Linked DNA regions of Rhodobium gokarnense. The protein of the gene in region 2 interacts with the protein of the main gene of each other region in a pairwise test. Links are inferred from orthologs where the notes say so. Each region holds a gene or a part of one and is shown on either strand. Other genes may lie near its edges. The genes, in order: M2319_RS06705 and rplK.

Region 1 (3,087 bases), on a different replicon or contig from region 2:
AGCGGTCTTCTGGACCGCTCGCCAAGAGCACCGCCGTCACCCCGGACTTGATCCGGGGCCTATTGCCCCTCTCGGCACGGTATGCCGGTCGATGGTAGGACGAGGGCGTGGTCCGGAGATCGGCCGTGTGAAGGGCCGATGCGGGCTACAATGTTGCGGCGGGCAATGGATCCCGCCTCTCCGCTTCGTTCCGGCCGGGATGACGGAAATGGAAGCTGGGCGTATGGAAATCCGCGCCGAGCTGGTCGCCCTGGATTGCTTCGCTGCGCTCGCAATGACGGTCTATTGCTGATTCATCAATAGTTTCAGAGTCATTGCGAGGAGGCCGACAGGCCGACGCGGCAATCCATAAACGGCCTCGACACGTGCCAACCGCAATAGCCGCCTCACAACGTCAGAACGAACTCGTCATATTCCTTCGACACGGACCTGAGCAGATCGTCGATGGCCGCGGTGGAGCGGGCAAGGCCCTCTTTCCGGTTCTTTTCCGCCTTCTCCTTGGCGAGCAGCTCGGCATAGAGCGGCTCGATCGTGTTTGTCAGGATGTCGCGGTCCGGCACCCTTCGGTTGGAGTGGTAGCCGACGATGTTGCCGCTGGCATCGAAGGACGGGGTGGCGTGGGCGAACACCCAGTAGTAGCGGCCGTCCCGGGCCATGTTCTTGACGTAGCCGAAAATCTCCCGGCCGTCGGCGATGGTGTCCCAGAGCAGCTTGAAGACGGCGCGCGGCATGTCCGGATGGCGGATGATGTTGTGCGGCTGGCCGATGAGTTCCTTCTCCGAATAGCCGGCAACATTCAGAAAGACGCGATTGGCGTAGGTGATCCGGCCCTTCAGGTCGGTCTTGGATACAATGATATCATCGTCTGCGAAGAATATTTCTTCGTCTATGGTCTCAATCTTGTTGGCCATGCCAAACTGTCCTGGGCTTTGCGATCCATTATGCTTGCACTGTGAAATTATATATTTGAGATATTGTTAAATCATGCCGTTGCATTCGCGGGATCCCCTTGGCGCGGCATCCCCTTGGCGCGGCAAACCCGCAAAAACGATTCTTCCGGACGACAAAACCCATTATGGTCCGCCGGCCGCGACCGTCGTCGCGACAGAGACATTCGGAGGCGAGGGATGTTCCGGGCGGTTGCCTATCTCAGCGAGCCGGAAGCGCGGATGCTGTCCGCGATCTTCATGGAGGACGAGACCAGCGGCGCGCTGGCGTCCGCCGCCCTTGAGGAAAGCGAGACCCGCTGGTTCTGCGAGGTGCTGTTCGACGAGGCACCGGACGCGGCCACGCTCGACGCCTATGCGCGCGACATGACGGGCCTTGAGGCCTCGTTCGAGGTCATGGCGCTGCCCGATATCGATTGGGTGGCCAAGAGCCTTGAGGGGCTGACCGCGGTGACGGCCGGCCGGTTCGTGGTGCACGGCGCCCATGAGCGGGCGGCCGTGCCGGCCAACGCCGTCGGTATCGAGATCGAGGCCGGCCAGGCCTTCGGCACGGGCCACCACGCGACCACCTGGGGCTGCCTTTCCGCCATCGACCGGCTGACCAGGAAGCGGGCCTACAAACATCCGCTCGACCTCGGCTGCGGCTCCGGCGTGCTCGCCATCGGCCTTGCCAGGGTGCTGCGGGGAAAGGTGCTGGCCAGCGATATCGATCCGCTCGCCGTGCGGGTGGCGCGGGGCAATGCCCGCCTCAACGGGGTTTCGGCGTTTGTGACGACGGTGGTTGCCGGCGGCATGCAGCACCGGGCGATCGCCGGCGCGGCTCCGTTCGACCTTATCGTCGCGAACATCCTCGCCCGGCCGCTGAGGGCGCTCGCCTTCGACATCGCGCGCGCGATGTCGCCCGGCGGCGACCTCATCCTGTCGGGCCTGCAGCTTGGCGACGTGCGCCGCATCCATGCGACCTACCGGGCCGCAGGGTTTTCGCGCATCGCCGAGATCCGCCGCGACGGCTGGGCGACACTTATACTGAGGTTCGGGTGAAAAACGGGACCGCCGGAACGCTTCGGCGGCGGTGTCCCATCCGTACCGGGGTCGGGGGCGTACCCCCGAGCCGGTCGGTTCGATTTCTTGTAAAGTTGGCGGGTTCGCCCGGATCAGTACGGGAAGGGATTGGCCCCTTCAGCCTCGATCTTCTTGCGGTCGTAACCCAGCTCGGCGAGCGTGTCGTCGTCGAGGGTCAACAGATAGCCGTTGACGTATTTCTTGGCCTGAAGCTCGCGACCCTTGGTCACCTTGTCAAGCATCCGCCGCAAAGCGGAGGAGGTGGACGTGGTTACTTTGGTCGTAAGTTCTGCCGTGGATGCTATTGCAGTCGCCATGATACGATATCCTTTTATCGTGGCGGGCGATCATCCCTAGACGCAAATAAGTATAAGAACGAAATTGATATTCGGTATCCCCGGAACGGAATGCCAGACTTGCGTTTTTCGCAGGTGCGAACGGCCTTTTTCGCGGTGCAGCATAATTGATGTGCGGAAACCGCCGGTTTTTGATGCTTAATGCCGATTTGCTGAGCAGATGCCACTCCACCGTTGCAGGGCGGGAAATCCCATCGTATGGAACGCGGATGTACCAGTCCTTTGATGACATTGCCGACCCCGCCGCGGCGCTGCCGCGTATACAGCGCCTGCGCGAGGAGATGGCGCAGCGCTCGCTCGACGGGTTCCTCGTGCCGCGCGCCGACGAGCACCAGGGCGAGTATGTGCCGCCCAATGCCGAACGCCTCAGCTACATCTCCGGCTTTACCGGGTCCGCCGGCCTTGCCGTCGTGCTGGCCAATGAGGCGGCGGTGTTCGTCGACGGCCGCTACACCGTGCAGGTGGTCGAGCAGGTCGATGCCGACACATTCCAGGCCATCCACATGGCCGACCAGATGCCGCGCGACTGGCTGAAGGAACGGCTAAGTGAGGGCATGCGCATCGGCTACGACCCGATGCTGCATCCGCTTGGCGAGGTCCGCAAATACGAGGCGCTGTGCGCGGAGGCGGGCGCTGAGTTCGTGCCCTGCGAGACCAATCCGCTCGACGCCACCTGGGACGACCGGCCGGCGCCGCCACTCGGCCCCGTGCATCTCCACCCG
Region 2 (3,260 bases):
GCTGGACGATGCGGAGGCGGCACATATTCGCGAGGAGATCTGCAAACGGGCGCCGACGATCTGCGCGTGATGCCGTGGCCGGGCATTATTTTCGGCCGGTGGATTGACCCCCTTGCAAATGGGCAAAAATCTTCCTAGTTAGAGCGGCCGAAAGGCGCTCGACGATAGGGGTGTAGCTCAGTTGGTAGAGCATCGGTCTCCAAAACCGAGGGTCGGGGGTTCGAGTCCCTCCGCCCCTGCCATCGTTTTTTGTCCCATAAGGGTTGCGGAATCAGTCTGGACGTCCTAATAACGCGGTCCTCAGGGTTTATCGGGAACCGGATGGCGGCGCGTGGGCGAAGATGCTTGCGCGCCTCAAGTTCATGAGTTTTTGAATGGCGAAGACCAATCCGTTCACATTCATCCAGCAGGTGCGCGCCGAGACCGCCAAGGTCTCCTGGCCGACCCGCCGCGAGACCGGCATCACCACCGTCATGGTCTTCGTGATGGTGTTCTTCGCTGCGATGTTTTTTCTGTTGGTCGACCAGCTCCTGAGCCTCGGTGTCGGGTTTTTGCTCGGCGTCAGCGGTTGAGCCCCTTTTGAGAGAGCCTTCAAGGAACGCGGAATAATGGCCAAGCGCTGGTACATCGTGCACGCCTACTCGAATTTCGAGAAGAAGGTCGCCGATTCCATCCGGGAAAAAGCGGTGGCGACCGGCCTGGACCATCTGTTCGACGAAATCCTGGTGCCGACCGAAAAGGTCGTCGAGGTGCGCCGCGGCCGCAAGGTCGATGCCGAGCGCAAGTTTTTTCCCGGCTATGTGCTGGTCAAGGTGGATTTGACGGACGACGCCTACCATCTGATCAAGAACACGCCGAAGGTCACCGGGTTCCTCGGGGCGGACAAGAAGCCGATCCCGATTTCCGACGCCGAAGCCGACCGTATCCTCCACCAGGTGCAGGAGGGCGTGGAGAGGCCGAAACCGTCGATCAGTTTCGAGGTGGGCGAGCAGGTGCGCGTTTCCGACGGCCCGTTCGCCTCGTTCAACGGTCTCGTCGAGGAGATCGACGAGGAGCGGGCACGGCTCAAGGTGGCCGTGTCGATCTTCGGCCGGGCGACCCCGGTCGAACTGGAATACGGTCAGGTCGAAAAGCTCTGACCGCATCCGTCTGGCGGGAGGTGAGGGATGCTTTCGCCGGCATCCCGGCAACCGAACCGCCGGCTCCCGACCGCCGGCACTGCCGGCATCATGACTGGAGAAGAAGATGGCGAAGAAAATCGAAGGGTACTTGAAACTGCAAGTGCCTGCCGGCTCGGCGACCCCGTCGCCGCCGATCGGTCCCGCGCTCGGTCAGCGCGGCCTCAACATCATGGAGTTCTGCAAGGCGTTCAACGCCCAGAGCCAGGAGATGGAGAAGGGCGCTCCGTGCCCGACGGTCATTACCTATTTCAGTGACCGCTCCTTCACCTTCGAGATCAAGACCCCGCCGGTCAGCCACTACCTGAAGAAGGCGGCGAAGCTGCCGAAGGGCGCCTCGGCGCCGGGTCGCGGCACCGTCGGCCGGGTCACCCGCGCACAGGTCCGCGAAATCGCCGAAGCGAAGATGAAGGACCTCAACGCCGCTTCCGTGGAATCGGCAATGCGCATGGTCGAAGGTTCCGCCCGCTCGATGGGCGTCGAGGTGACGGAGTAACGACGATGGCCGGCAAGAAACAACGTACCGCCCGCGAAAGCGTCGACCGCAGCGCCGTCTACTCGATCGACGAGGCCGTGAAGCTGGTCAAGCAGGCATCGACCGCCAAGTTCGACGAGTCCGTCGAGGTGGCGATCAATCTCGGCGTCGATCCGCGCCATGCGGATCAGATGGTGCGCGGCGTCTGCGTGCTGCCGAACGGCACCGGGCGCACCGTGCGCGTCGCCGTCTTCGCCCGCGGCGACAAGGCCGAGGAAGCGACCAAGGCCGGTGCCGACATCGTCGGTGCGGAGGAGCTGGTGGAGAAGGTGCAGAAGGGCGAGATCGACTTCGACCGCTGCATCGCGACGCCGGACATGATGCCGCTGGTCGGCCGGCTCGGCAAGATTCTCGGTCCTCGCGGCCTGATGCCGAACCCGAAGGTCGGCACGGTGACCCAGGACGTCGCCTCGGCGGTCAACGACGCCAAGGGCGGCGCGGTCCAGTTCCGCGTCGAGAAGGCCGGCATCGTCCATGCCGGCGTCGGCAAGGTGTCGTTCGACGAAGGCAAGCTGGTGGAAAACATCAAGGCGCTGGCAAGCGCGGTCTCCAAGGCAAAGCCCACGGGCGCCAAGGGCACCTATTTCCGCCGCATGGCGATTTCGTCGACGATGGGGCCCGGCGTGCGCGTCGATGTTGCCTCGGTCGTTTCGGCCACCTAGAGTTTAGAAAGTTTCCGCCCGGCGCCAGGCGCCGGGCGGATCGGTCTCCGGCCGGCGTCGCCTCAGACGACCTGCCCGGAGGCCACCCTGTCCGAGATTGCAGGTGGGGCAAGCTTCCCTCGGGGGCGCGCCGCTTAAGCCAGAAGGGCCTGCATGAGACGGGTGCGACCGATTTTTCCCGGCCCTTGCGGCCGACGATCGGTTCGGACCGTTGCGCCTTGCGGCACCTTCCGGGGTCCGCCAGGGGACAGGCACGCAAGCGTCGCCATGGCCTCTGGCAAGAACGCCGGAACAAGTGGCGGCAATGGTAACCGGCGGATGTCCCCATCCGCCATTTGGAGAGAGGCAAGTGGATAGAGCTGAAAAGCGAGAGGCTGTCGCGGCTCTCAACGAGGTGTTCAAGAGCACCGGCGTTGTTGTCGTGACCCACAATTTGGGCCTCACGGTCGCCCAGATGAACGACCTCAGGTCGCGCATGCGGGAAGCCGGAGCAACCCTGAAAGTGGCCAAAAACCGTCTCGCGAAGCTTGCCCTTGACGGCACGGATGTCGAGCACATCTCCGACCTGTTCCAGGGTCCCGTTGCGATCGCCTATTCGGACGATCCGGTAACGGCCCCGAAGATCGTGTCGGATTTCGCCAAGTCGACCGACAAGCTGGTCGTTCTCGGCGGTGCGCTCGGCGCCACCAATCTCGATGCGAACGGTGTGAAGGCCCTGGCCGATCTGCCGTCGCTCGACGAACTGCGCGCCAAGCTGGTCGGCATGATCAACACGCCGGCAACGCGTATCGCGCAGGTCGTCAACGCTCCGGCCGGGCAGATCGCCCGCGTGCTCGGAGCCTATGCCGAAAAGGGTAATGCGGCGTGAGGCCGTTCACTGAAACT

Evidence for each region.
Region 1: the proteins of rplK (region 2) and M2319_RS06705 interact in binary tests that used the Escherichia coli proteins (3 or more experiments, as listed by UniProt). The link is inferred for Rhodobium gokarnense from one-to-one orthologs.

What each region holds. Positions count from the first base shown.
Region 1 is NZ_JAOQNS010000003.1:312,422-315,508, reverse strand. Bases 286-3,057 are described here. They hold M2319_RS06705 (50S ribosomal protein L11 methyltransferase), read left to right. Parts: upstream 286-1,127; coding sequence 1,128-1,988; downstream 1,989-3,057. Other genes in these bases: M2319_RS06695 (aminopeptidase P family protein), read left to right, coding at 2,575-3,057; M2319_RS06700 (hypothetical protein), read right to left, coding at 2,102-2,239; M2319_RS06710 (PAS domain-containing protein), read right to left, coding at 387-911. Also shown: more of M2319_RS06695, read left to right, coding at 3,058-3,087. UniProt on the Escherichia coli protein: Methylates ribosomal protein L11.
Region 2 is NZ_JAOQNS010000023.1:13,299-16,558, reverse strand. The notes cover bases 15-2,959. They hold rplK (50S ribosomal protein L11), read left to right. Parts: upstream 15-1,245; coding sequence 1,246-1,674; downstream 1,675-2,959. Other genes in these bases: rplJ (50S ribosomal protein L10), read left to right, coding at 2,725-2,959; rplA (50S ribosomal protein L1), read left to right, coding at 1,680-2,375; nusG (transcription termination/antitermination protein NusG), read left to right, coding at 609-1,139; secE (preprotein translocase subunit SecE), read left to right, coding at 375-572; M2319_RS23120 (hypothetical protein), read left to right, coding at 15-70. Also shown: more of M2319_RS23120, read left to right, coding at 1-14; more of rplJ, read left to right, coding at 2,960-3,243. UniProt on the Escherichia coli protein: Forms part of the ribosomal stalk which helps the ribosome interact with GTP-bound translation factors.